Regions from separate parts of the Teredinibacter turnerae T7901 genome, predicted to be linked through region 1. Evidence: predicted binding sites of a transcription regulator. Region 1 holds the regulator's gene; each other region holds the start of a gene.
The links. Region 1 encodes PhoB, which activates phosphate uptake and scavenging genes when phosphate is short. Its sites were predicted from a motif close to TGTCATAAANNTGTAACA; they were not measured.
Positions count from the first base shown of each region.

Region 2: the regulator PhoB is predicted to act here: its motif matches at 1,183-1,200, upstream of TERTU_RS01865 (TIGR00153 family protein).
Region 3: the regulator PhoB is predicted to act here: its motif matches at 1,132-1,149, upstream of olsF (bifunctional ornithine lipid synthase OlsF).
Region 4: the regulator PhoB is predicted to act here: its motif matches at 1,418-1,435, upstream of TERTU_RS13745 (spondin domain-containing protein).

Region 1 is NC_012997.1:5,016,418-5,019,575, forward strand. Features, by position in the region: gene phoR (phosphate regulon sensor histidine kinase PhoR) at 1-949, opposite strand, end outside; gene phoB (phosphate regulon transcriptional regulator PhoB) at 967-1,674, opposite strand; gene ubiA (4-hydroxybenzoate octaprenyltransferase) at 1,845-2,735, opposite strand; gene TERTU_RS20235 (HU family DNA-binding protein) at 2,790-3,071, shown strand; gene TERTU_RS20240 (dicarboxylate/amino acid:cation symporter) at 3,075-3,158, shown strand, end outside.
Region 2 is NC_012997.1:438,024-441,181, reverse strand. Features, by position in the region: gene TERTU_RS01870 (class I SAM-dependent methyltransferase) at 260-1,033, shown strand; gene TERTU_RS01865 (TIGR00153 family protein) at 1,242-1,922, shown strand; gene TERTU_RS01860 (inorganic phosphate transporter) at 1,965-3,158, shown strand, end outside.
Region 3 is NC_012997.1:675,847-679,004, reverse strand. Features, by position in the region: gene TERTU_RS02880 (hypothetical protein) at 1-638, shown strand, start outside; gene olsF (bifunctional ornithine lipid synthase OlsF) at 1,288-3,021, shown strand; gene TERTU_RS02870 (alkaline phosphatase) at 3,088-3,158, opposite strand, start outside.
Region 4 is NC_012997.1:3,456,510-3,459,667, reverse strand. Features, by position in the region: gene TERTU_RS13750 (spondin domain-containing protein) at 1-636, opposite strand, end outside; gene TERTU_RS13745 (spondin domain-containing protein) at 647-1,348, opposite strand; gene hmuQ (heme-degrading protein HmuQ) at 1,472-1,774, opposite strand; gene TERTU_RS13730 (DUF3012 domain-containing protein) at 2,222-2,401, opposite strand; gene TERTU_RS13725 (DUF3012 domain-containing protein) at 2,648-2,833, opposite strand.

The DNA.
Region 1 (3,158 bases):
GCCCCATGATTTCGATGCCTTCGCCACAGTTAATTAAGAATTCGTGGCCGCGCTCGCCGCTTAGCGCGCGGCCTTCCGCCACGATCTGCTCCAGGAGAGGCAGCAGAGGAACCGGGCGCTGGCCGAAATCGCGGTCGTCAGTTTCCAGGCGGGAGAGGGTGAGCAGGTCGTTTATCAGGCGATTCATGCGGCTGGTTTGTTCCAGCATCTGTCCCATGGGTTTGTCCCAGCGTTCAGGCAATACGCCGGTATCGGCCAGGGTTTCCAGGTAACCGCTAAGAACGGTTAACGGTGTTCGCAACTCATGAGAAACATTTGCCACGAAGTCCTGACGCATCCGCTCAAGGTTGGCAACGCGGGTTACGTCACGCGCAATAATCAACCGGTCACCGTCGCCAAAAGGATGAATAAAGAACTGAAGGTGCTGACCTTCATGGCGTACCGAGTAGGTATCCAGCGGCTCCTTATAATCGCCGCCTTCATAGTATTTGATGAACTTGGGGTTGCGCAGGTAATTGGTGACCTTGTGGCCTATATCCAACGGTTGGAAATCAAACTGCATTTCGGCGGCGCGATTCCACCACTCGATGTTGTGGTGCTTGTCGACAATAATAACCCCGTCGGTCAGTGCCGCCGTCATCTGCTGGACCCGCTCCACAACCTGTTGCAGGCGCAGCTTGTCTTTTTCATAGCGGCGGATGATGAGTACCACGTCTTCCGCAATTTCCGCCCAAACGCCTTCCAGGTTGTTTTCCTGCAGACCGCGCTGGCGGGTCGCCTCCACCCAGGATTCCAATTCGGAGATGCGCAGCATAAGGCGTGCGCCAAACACCAGCGCGGCCACCAGCAGCATCATAACGACGTGGTCGAAAACCAGGCCAATGCTGAAACCCACAATGACGAACAGCAGCAACCAGCGCAGTTCGGCCGCTACGCCTTTACGAAACATAAGCAGAACCGGGAAGTTTATTCAGCAGCAGCGAGAAATTTTGCTGAGAACCGGTAGCCCGCACCGCGCACGGTTTGCACGAGGCGATCGTGGTTTTCCAGCTTCAGGGCTTTGCGTAAACGGCGAATATGAACATCCACAGTCCGCTCTTCCACATACACGTTGCCACCCCACACATAATCCAATAACTGATTACGTGAGTATACGCGCTCCTGGTGGGTTAAGAAAAATTCCAACAAACGGTATTCAGTGGGGCCCAGCTGAACCGGCATCCCGGCGATGGTAACGCGGTGACTGGTAGGGTCGAGACACAGGTTTTCTACGGTTATTGGGTCGCCACTTGAAAGGGAATCACTGCGGCGCAATACCGCCTTGAGACGGGCAACCAGCTCGCGAGGGGAAAATGGCTTGGTGATATAGTCGTCCGCACCTATTTCCAGGCCCTGTATTTTGTTGTCCTCTTCGCCTTTCGCCGTGAGCATGATAATTGGTATTTCACGGGTCACTTCTTGCGATTTCAACCGACGCGCGAACTCAATACCACTCACGCCAGGCATCATCCAGTCCAATAGAATGAGATCGGGGCGGGTGTCCACCACGATTTGGTGTGCCTCCTGGGCATCGGCAGCTTCCAGCACCGCATAATCGGCCATCTCGAGGGCCACACGGAGCATGTCGCGAATCGCGCGCTCGTCATCGACCACTAGAATCTTTTTTTCAACCATGGAGGTATAACCTAAAGTCTTAGAATAAGGTGGAGTATCTGCAGTAATTACAGGTGCGCAATAGGGCAACCTGAATGACCCAAGTCACGGGCATTAAATAAAGCTTTTGTTTCGATTTTATGACATCGGCCGTATTTCGCCACCGGCGTCTGTATTAACGAAATCAATGGCTAGCGAAATTGATAATCGCAGACAATACCAACGAAGATCACAATGCCGACCCAGTTGTTGTTCAGAAAGGCTTTGAAGCAGGCATCGCGCTGCCGCTCGCGGATCAGCAGTTGCTGATAAATCATTAGCCCGGCCGCGGCCGCCAGGCTGAGGTAATAAAAGGTTCCCAATTCGAATTTGGTACCGACCATAAGCAGCGCGATCAGGGTCATCATCTGCAGACAGGCCGTAATGGCTTTATCCTGTTCACCAAAAAGGATGGCTGACGATTTCACTCCGATTTTGAGATCATCATCCCGGTCGACCATCGCGTAAAAAGTGTCGTAGGCCACCGTCCAGAGTAAAACTGCGGTATAAAGTAGCCAGATATGGCTACTCAGTTCACCGGTCTGCGCAGCAAATGCCATCGGCACGGACCAGGCGAACGCGGCTCCCAAAACCACCTGCGGCAATTGGGTATAGCGCTTCATAAAGGGGTAGCAAAAGGCCAGCGCGATGCCGCCGACCGACAGGTATACCGTAAGGTCGTTGGTTTGCAGCACCAATAAAAATGACGCAAGACTGAGTACCGCAAACAACGCGGCCGCCTCAACGGGAGACACCAGCCCAGTGACCAATGGCCGGCTGCGGGTGCGCTCTACGTGGCCGTCCACCTTGCGGTCGGCATAATCGTTGATCACGCAGCCGGCGGAACGCATCAATACTACCCCTACAGTGAATATCACCAGCAGGTCCCAGCGCGGCACACCACCGGCCGCTAACCAGAGTGACCAGAGCGTAGGCCACAACACCAGGTAGATGCCGATAGGGCGATGCAGGCGCATCAATTGCAAGTAAGCACGCCACTTGGGCATCGGCTGGGGAGAAACTTTTGGGGAACTTGTGTTCATTGAACCGCGCTTTGAAGCTGTTTTATAGTGATTATTCTACCCGGAGCCCCTCTCATGCGTAAAACAGATCTTGTGAAGCAGCTTTGTACACTCGGCGAACTCAACCGCGTTCAGGCAGATGATGTGGTCGAGGCGATTGTCGAACAGGTGACCAATGCGCTGGCCCGCGGCGAGCGGGTACAACTCCCGGGCCTCGGCAGTTTCTCTGTGCGCCACCGCAATGCGCACACCGGAATCAACCCGCAAACCGGCGAGGCGTTGCGCATTGCGGCTAAAAACCAGATTTTTTTCAAGGCAGGCAAACGTCTGCGTGACCCCTTCCAGCACAAGGAATAATTCATGATTCGTCTGCAACTGCACTGGCAAATACTGATTGCCATCGGCCTCGCTATCGCAGTGGGCCTGGGCATCAACCTGCTCTCG
Region 2 (3,158 bases), 610 kb from region 1:
CATGAAATTGCGCTGCATCAATAAACCTTCAGCACCAGACCAGAAGAAAACATGAACCCACCATACAGACTTTCGTACTAGCGCGCCGGTTCGCATATTTTGGCGAACTATGTCTAATATTTTCCTGTAGATGCCAAAACTACAACATTAGTACCGTATGTTGGTTTGCGAATAAATTCAGATTTTTGAGATTTTTTTTGTTTTCTGCCGTCCAATCCCCATATAAACGCAACTTCCCACACTTCAATAAGGTAATTCCATGTCAATTTCCGCTTGTCTGAAACCCTTTGCTCTAGCTGCAGGTTTGCTGGCTCTGAGCGTCACTGCTGGCGCGACCACTGATAACGCGACAGTCAAGGCCCTGAACAAAGCTATGGCGGCAAAATCACGCCCGGAAAAAGATACAGCGCGTGACGCCAACCGCTTGCCTGTAGAGACCTTGACCTTTTTCGGCTTTAATCGAGATATGACCGTCGTAGAACTGATCCCCGGCGGCGGCTGGTACACCCGTCTTCTCGCGCCAACTTTGCGCGACAAGGGCAAGTTGTACGTGGCTTACGGAACGGGCTACCTGGAAAAGCAGGATGTGCTGAAACAAAAGGGCTTCGACAAGGTATCGCTGATCGCACCCGAATCTAAGGTATATCGCCCGGAAAACGCGCCGCGTTATGTGCTGGAAAACGCAGACCTCGGCATAACCGACGCCGACATGGTGTTGACCTTCCGCAACTATCACAATTTTGGCCCTGAAGGACGCAAAGCCATGAATGACGCCGCGTTTAAGGCACTAAAGTCCGGCGGAATCTACGGCGTTGTCGATCATACCCGTCGCCATATGGAGCCTAATTCAGATGCAAACCGCCGCCGTATTGATCCGGTGTTGGCAATTAAGGAAATAGAAGCTGCAGGCTTCGAATTTGTAGATTACTCACCGCTGCACTACCGTCCCCAGGATGACACCACCCTGGAGGTTGGCGATGCGTCTGTAACCGGGCACACCGACCGCTGGACTTTGAAATTCCGCAAACCCTAGATTCTCCCCAGCCCCCATGGTAATGAATGGGGGCAACTTCCTCTGGCGCGAATGCCACCGCCTGCTGTAACCTTCGTTTTAGTCTTACGCGTCGATTTGTCTCGGAAATTGATCCAGCGACGCCGATTCTCGTTTTTGGGTAGTAGTTTCTTCATATTTCTGTAATATGCCGCACATCTCATGTGGCACAGATATCTACGAGAAAATCATGAAATTGAAAAACCCATTGACCGAAATGTTCGGCCGCTCCCCGATCAAGCCCATGGAAGAGCATATGACGGTAGCGCTGCAGACCGCGCGCGAACTGCTGGGCTTTTACCGCGCCAGCGTAAATGAAGACTGGACAGCCGCTGAAGCAAGCTACAACGCGATCTCCAAGCTCGAGCAGCAGGCTGACGAACTGAAAAAACAGATCCGCCTTCACCTCCCCAAAAACCTGTTCCTGCCAGTACCCCGCGCTGATCTGCTGGAGCTGATTACCCGTCAGGACAAAATCCCCAACCGCTGCAAGGATATATCCGGCCTTATGCTCGGCCGCAAAATGGTGTTTCCCAAACAGCTGCACGAACCCGTAGAAGCCTACCTCAACACCGCGTTTAGTACCGTTGAGCAGGCGCATACCGCCATTGCGGAACTGGACCAACTTCTCGAGACCGGCTTTGGCGGCCGCGAAATGGACCTGGTCGAATCGATGGTCAGTGAGCTCAACCGACTGGAACAGCAAACCGATCACCAACAAATCGCCCTCCGCGCCGAGCTTTTCAAGCTCGAACCCGAACTTCCTCCAGTAGACGTTATCTTCTTCTATCGCATTATCGAAGAAATGGGTGACCTCGCAGACCGCGCTCAACGCACGGGTCAGCGCCTGCTGCAACTTCTCGCACGCTGATTCCCCGCACGCCTAATAAAACTGTTTTGAGGAAGTAATTTCATGTCGATTTTGGCTGACTACGGCACCATTTTATTGGTGCTCGGATGTATTTTTTGTGTATTTATGGCCTGGGGAGTGGGCGCAAATGATGTGGCCAATGCCATGGGAACCTCCGTGGGTTCCGGTGCACTGACCATCAGACAGGCAATTATTATTGCCATGGTTTTCGAATTTTTGGGTGCTTACCTGGCGGGTGGCGAAGTGACCGCAACCGTGCGCAAGGGCATCATCGACCCGGCAATTATGGCGGGCCACCCGGAATTGTTGGTGTACGGCATGCTCTCGGCCCTGCTCGCCGCCGGCACCTGGCTGGTTATCGCCAGTATGCTGGGCTGGCCAGTATCGACCACCCACTCGATTGTTGGTGCCATCGTCGGTTTTGCCGCAGTGGGAATCTCTACCAGTGCGATCGCCTGGGGTAAAGTTGGCACCATTGTCGCCAGTTGGGTGGTTTCGCCCGTTCTCGCAGGCACCTTTTCGTTTCTGCTGTTTAAGAGCGTGCAGTGGCTGATATTCAATAACGAACATCCTGAAGCGGCAGCGCGTCGATTCATTCCTGTATATATGTTCTTGGTCGGCTTTTTAATTGCGATGGTAACCCTGTTAAAGGGGCTCAAGCACGTGTTCAAAGACAGCGGCCTCAAGCTGAGCTATCTGGAAAATACCGGTATCGCCGTGTTGATCGGTTTAATCGCCGCTGCGGTGGGATTTTATTTTTTGCGTCGAGTGAACACCCAGGCACCCCAGGGCGACAACCGCTACGCCAACGTAGAAAAGGTGTTTGCGGTACTTATGATCTTCACCGCCTGCTCAATGGCCTTTGCCCATGGCTCCAACGACGTTGCCAATGCGGTAGGTCCACTGGCAGCGATCGTAACCGTTGTATCTTCCGGTGGCGCTATTGCAGCCAAATCAGCCATGCCTGGCTGGGTATTACTGCTTGGCGGCCTGGGGATTGTGGTGGGTTTGGCGACCTATGGCTACAAGGTTATCGCCACCATTGGCCGCAAGATCACCGAACTGACGCCAAGTCGCGGCTTCGCAGCTGAACTGGGTGCCGCCAGCACCGTGGTGGTTGCATCCGGCCTGGGGCTGCCCATCTCGACGACCCACACGCTGGTAGGCGCTGTCCTCGGCGTGGGAATGGCGCGCGGTATCGGAGCGCTAAACCTGGGAGTTATCGGTTCTATTTTC
Region 3 (3,158 bases), 850 kb from region 1:
TTTCCCTGTGGCAATTGCAGCAGCAGGGGCGGCTGCTCTGGCCCGCCTTACCACGGGCCCGCAAAGCGAGCCCGCCGCTAGACGTCGACAACGCTCCGCAAGCGCAGGAAGACGACACAGAAGAGCTGGAATCAAACGAACCCCGATTGGTATACGCGATCATCCATATAAAAAACCTCCGCGTTTTGCAACAGCAACTCAATGCAGATAATTTTCGCAAAACCCTATTGGCTGTTGAGCACACGATCAGCGACGTGCTCGCGCTCTACGGCGGTGACGGCTTCGAGTGGCGCCAAAACCTGGTGGAGTTGCGTTTCCTGGCCAACGACGCTGAAGATGAGGCGCTGTTTCGCGCTGTGTGCAGTGCGTGGTTAATCGTGGAACTGTGCAGTATCGTCAACACCATTCCGTTGGATTTGGCAGCACTGGTTTCTGCCAATCACCAGGATCTCACGCCGAGTGAACTCCAAATTTCCGGATTGGTTCTGGAAACCCAGGCCGCAAACGATGAACTCATCAGCAGGCGGCTGCAACTATTGGAACTGGGTGCCGAAGGTGGACGCATGATAGTTGCGGATATCGTGCAGCCCTACCGTACTCTATTGGAAAAACAGCGTTCACAACTCGCCCAACTCTGACGGGTGCTAACCAAGCACATCACTCGCTCGCCACAAATGCGCACCACCCCGATTTTCAGCTCCCGAAAAACTCGCTCGCCCACAGAGTGTTTGTGGCGATAGCGGGGTGCTCGCTAACCCCTGGACACAGAGCTGACACAATTGAGCGGCTGTGTTTGTCACATATTTTTCAATTAAATCGCATGCGTTTTTGGCGTAGACACTCGCGAGCATACGCCCCGGTAAACAGTGCGTGAAGGTGTGGTAACTAAACATTATCTGCAGCGTATGTTGGCATATTAAGAATAATAGTGAGAGCTGATGTGCCAAGAGATACCCGGCCGGGAACAATAATCAACAGGACAGGTCGATGGATTCAGTCGCAGAGTACGAGATCCGACGACAATCAATCCCGGCGACATTGTGCATTTTAAGGTTTAACCGGTAACGGGATTATTTTGTGAGGAATTCATTCATCGGAAAGTGCATGATATAACCCGTCTGAGAGCGTTTTTGTCATGTAGGTTTCACAATCTCACTTTAGCCTTAGCGCGAATTGGATGGCCCCAAAACCGACCCGTTGTAACAGCGTACGGAGTGCCTATTTGGGACGCTCCACGCGCCAGAGAAAGGCGACTGACCATCCGCACATCGCGCATAGGGATCATTTATGATCAACGTCGAACAAGCCATCACTAATAAATTTCCCACGTTTGCGAGCAAGCCTGCACTTATTCGCAAACCGACACTGTCGCTCCTGAAACGATTGATTCATGAAAATGAAATCAATCAGTTTCTAACCGATAATCAGTCCGCACGCGGTATCGATTTTATCGACAGCGTGCTCAACTACTTTAAATTTGAGTACACAGCAAGCCAGCGTGATATCAACCAGATACCATCAAAAGGTCGGGTTGTGATTATCGCCAACCACCCTATTGGTTCACTGGATGGACTGGCAATTTTGAAGCTGGTCAGCGAAGTGCGCAAAGACGTGAGAATCGTCGCCAACGACATGCTTATGCATTTTGAAAATCTGCGCGACCTGCTAATACCGCTGGATAACATGACCGGCGGCAGTGCGCGCCGCAGCTATAAACGCGTGATTGAGTCGTTAGAGAACGAGCAGGCGATTATCGTTTTTCCGGCAGGCGAAGTTTCCCGCGCTCACGCGACAGGTGTAAAAGACGGTGCCTGGCGCCCTGGCTTTTTACACTTCGCGCGCAAAAGCCACTCGCCTATATTACCCGTGCACATCAAGGCAAAAAATTCTCTGCTGTTCTACGGGGCGTCGGCGCTGTTTAAACCTTTGGGCACCGCACTGCTCGCTCACGAAATGTTTAATAAGCACTCGCGCCGTATCAGCTTCAGTATTGGCGAGCCAATCCCCCATGCTGCGCTGTTCACTGACCAGATTCAGGACCGCACTCTGGTCAAGCGCCTGAAAAAACACGTGTATAGCCTTGCGCACAAGAAAAATAATCCGTTCGCGACCCAAAAACGTCTCGCCGCACCTGAGTCACCGGAAGATCTGGAACGGGAACTGGCAAGCGCGCAACAAATCGGGATGACCCGCGACAACAACACCGTATACCTGGTCCGCTACCGCCCCCACTCCGCAGTCATTCGCGAAATCGGGCGTTTGCGCGAGCTGACATTTCGCGCGGCGGGAGAAGGTACCGGCCAAAAACGCGATCTGGACGAGTTCGACACTTATTACGAACACCTGGTGTTGTGGAATGCCAATGCTCGGGAAATTGCCGGTTCTTACCGTATCGGTAATGGTCAGCACATACTCGCGGAACACGGCATAAAAGGTTTTTACACCAGTACACTCTACCGCTTTGATTCGCGCTTTGCGGAATATTTTGCTCAGGGCGTGGAACTGGGGCGCAGTTTTGTTTCCCCCAAATATTGGGGTAAAGCCTGTCTGGATTATCTCTGGCAGGGACTCGGCGCCTACCTCGCACACAATCCTCATTTGCGCTACCTGATTGGCCCCGTAAGCATGAGTGCGGACTATCCGCGTGACCTGATGGATACCCTGGTATTTTTCTACCGCCGGTATTACAAATTTGAAGCGGACATTGTAAAAGCCAATCATCCGTACCTGCTTTCCACAGAACGCATGGCATTTTTGGATAAAGAGTTCGGCGACCGCGACGCGGATGCAGCCTTCGACTTTATGCAGGAAATTTTTAACGAGCGCGGCCACAAGTTACCGGTGCTATTCAAGCAATATACGGCGCTCTATGAAAAAGGTGGCTTCAAGTCACTGGTATTCAGTCGCGACCCGGACTTCGGCGACTGTCTCGACGGCTTGTGCATGGGCGACATTACTTACCTTAAACCCAGCAAAGCGAAGCGCTACATAGGCGAACCTAAAGTGCCGCTAAACCAGTAACAATAAAAAAAGGGGCGCATGAAACGCCCCTTTTTTATTCCTGATCCCCGACCAGATTAAAGTCAATTAACGCAACGCTTTTTTCGCTTTTTCAGCCAATCCGGCGCTGTAATTCATGATGTGGAAAATCACATTTT
Region 4 (3,158 bases), 1.6 Mb from region 1:
CATAATGTCGTCTCGCATTTCATTAAACCCTTCGCCACCACCAGCCGGCCCGGGAACGGTTTCCGCGGTTTCGGTATTGGCTTCGGTACCCGCATCGTAAATCGGCACCAACTGCACCATGGTTTCGCCCATTGCCAGGCTGGCGATATTCAACCCGGTCACGCCAGCGAATGCATCGTTGGTATTGCCCGCCATGGAGGCCAGGGTTAATTGCCAGTTGTGCATGGCGTAGTCGCTGCTGCTCATGGTGGTGCTGATTTCGAAGCTAACGCTATTGCCGGGCATTACCGGGCCATCGCCTGCGGTGCTGCTCATGGCGGAGGTTGCTTCGCCAATAAATTCGGCAGGGGCTCCGGCTTCGGCCAGCATTTCCAGGCCTTCGGACGCAGGCTCACCAATGTGCCAACCGCGATAGTTCTGCCCGTGCAATAGGGCGGCGTAGGGCGCTAGCGGCTGCGCCTGGGTGAGGTTGGTCACCTCGATCTGGTAGCTCACGGTAACATCGGGTGCAGGCGTGGGTGACGGTGAAGGCGACGGGGCTGTTGGGCCGTTGTTGTCATCGTCACCGCCGCAGGCAACCAGCCATATGGGTGCGGATGCGAGCACACCTATTTTCGCTAAGGTAGTTAATTTCATGGCTCGCCCCTTACTTAACTGTGATTACAACTTTGGCGACCGGGTTTAACCAGCGGTGAACACGGGAATCCAGGTCACTCATGCCGCCATCTGCCATGGTATCCCCCAGGTTGCCCCGGTGAATATGCACTGTGGGGTTCAGCTCTTCAGTAGTTACGCCGGTTGCGCCTGTACCGCCCTGGCCGCCAGGGTTACCGGGAATACCGGGTGTGCCGGGCATGCCCGCGCTTGGGCCGACGACGATTTCGTTATTGGCTTCGGTACCTGCATCGTAGCCGTTTAAGTAAAGCGTGTAAGTGCCGGTGGTGGTGGGAATGGGCCAGGCGTCGAGGCCGATAAAGCCGTCGTTGGTGGGCACCATCATGCCGACGATAGACAGGTACATATTGTCGCCGGTATCGATATCCATTGCGTCTGTGGTGGTGGCCGGTGGCAACATGCCGCTGGCGGGGTTTTCCATATTTACAGCGCCCATGCCGGTAGCGTAGGTTGCCAGGCCGGAGATATCACCACCTTCGGCCATCGCCTGTAGCTCGGTGGATGCCGCGCTACCCAGTGCGTAAAAATGGGTACTGCTGTCGTGAGCGCTAATAAGTAAAGGTGCGAAGTAAACACCGTGGGTAAGGTTGGTCACGGAGACATCCAGCGTCGCCGCCTGGCTGGTGGCTGCAAGAAGCAGAGAAGAACTGAGTAATAACGATTTTATTTTCATCACATAATCCTGGCGTTGAAAGTATTTAGCTTGCGTAGGATTAAGGTTAACGATGAGACCTCATCAGAGTTTCACAGAAATATCACAAATTTATAGCGTTTTCAGTTCTTCCAGAATGGCGCGTCAAACTACAACAGTGAAGCATTCTAATTGCGGCGGCCCCAGGTAAATATCCCGACGTGCGCCTGCGTTGGCGTGTGCCTTGCGAAAAGCTTCGGATTTTGTCCAGTCTTCGAAATGCTGTTCGGACTCCCAGGTCGCGTGGGACGAAAACAGCACATAGTCTTCGGTTGTTGGGCCTTGCAGCAGGTGGAATTCTTTAAAACCGGGTACGGTTTCGAGGAAGCTGTTTCTGTCTTTCCAAATGGCAATAAAATCCTGCTCGTGCCCAGGCTTTATTTTGAAGCGATTCATTGCGATATACATAGGTTCTCCTGCAGTGTTGGGTTAATCCATGGGGTAGGAGTTTAGCTGCTATTCGGGGAGGAGAAAATCCCCGCGGTATATGGTTTGCTCAAATACACTTTCTGGTTGACCACTTTTAACCTAGCGATTAAATAGATGATCATCTCTACTTAATCGTGCATCCGTGAAATACTGGCGAAAATGTGTGAATTTTCTTATATTTCAAGGGTTTACATTGCCGTTCGGGCTGTGGCGGCGCGTTCCTGCCCCGCCTATTAACTTCGCAATTTTAATTGCCAGGTTAATCACAGAGGTATCTTTTGCCGAAGGGTATGGAGGTAAGCTAAATGGCGGGTGCGCGTACACTCAAAACGAAAATCTGGCGGCAGGGTAGGCGGGGCAACGCCGGGCTTGCCCAGCGCTGCTTCGGGGTGTCAGCGGCGCAGCTATGGCCGCCGACGCAGTGCATTATTTGGTTTTTTTACCGTTCAGTACGCACTCTTTTTGGAAGACTTTTTTGTCATCCGAGGACAGTTCCATAAAGTCATCTTTTTCTATACCGTTACACCACTTGGCGCTGCCTACTTCCGGGCTGCAGGCGCTTACGAAACCGATAACCATTGTCAGGCCAATTAATCTTAACAACATTTGTACTACTCCTTTTCTCTTTTAGATAACAACCCGACAACTTCGTACCTGCTGCGGGATAAATGTGGGGGCTTCCCACGAATGGCGGTGTCGCTTTTTTTGCAAAATACAATCAGGCATACAGTTTTTCCGCACAAGCATGTCGATGCTTGTGCGGATTGTGTTTATTGCATAGCGTGAATCTGTACCGGCTGATCTCTGCAGCCAGACTTTTGACGTATTGTCTTTGTCAGCGACGCTAAAAATTTACATGCCGGGCACTTCTATTTTATTCATGACGCAGTGCTTCATGAACGCCTGACCTTCTTCCATCGACAGGTCTTGTTGTTTTTTCTTGGTCATATCTTTACACCATTCTTCACTGCCCACTTCCGGGCCACACGCACATAACAACATGGCCATTGCTGCCAGAACCAGCGTTCTCAAATACATAGTTACATCCTTTAATATTTCTTTAACACGTTTTCCAGTTGCCGCAGGCTAGGAAGCGAGCGGCAGAAAAATGCTGATTAAATAAGCTATTTCGTTCACGAGGGGAATTTTTGGCGATGTACACAGAAGCCCACTCGAGGCGCGTGATTCTACGTAGCAGCGGCGTTCAGCAATGTGCCTAAAATGTAAAATTAAATAAATGTGAGAAATTGCGCACGTTGATGATTATTTGAATAGGAAAGGGGAAAACGCTGGAGCCATTCTTATTTGCATTAACGCGATTTGTATGGATGGAAATATTATGTGCTCGCTAAGGTTGGATGCA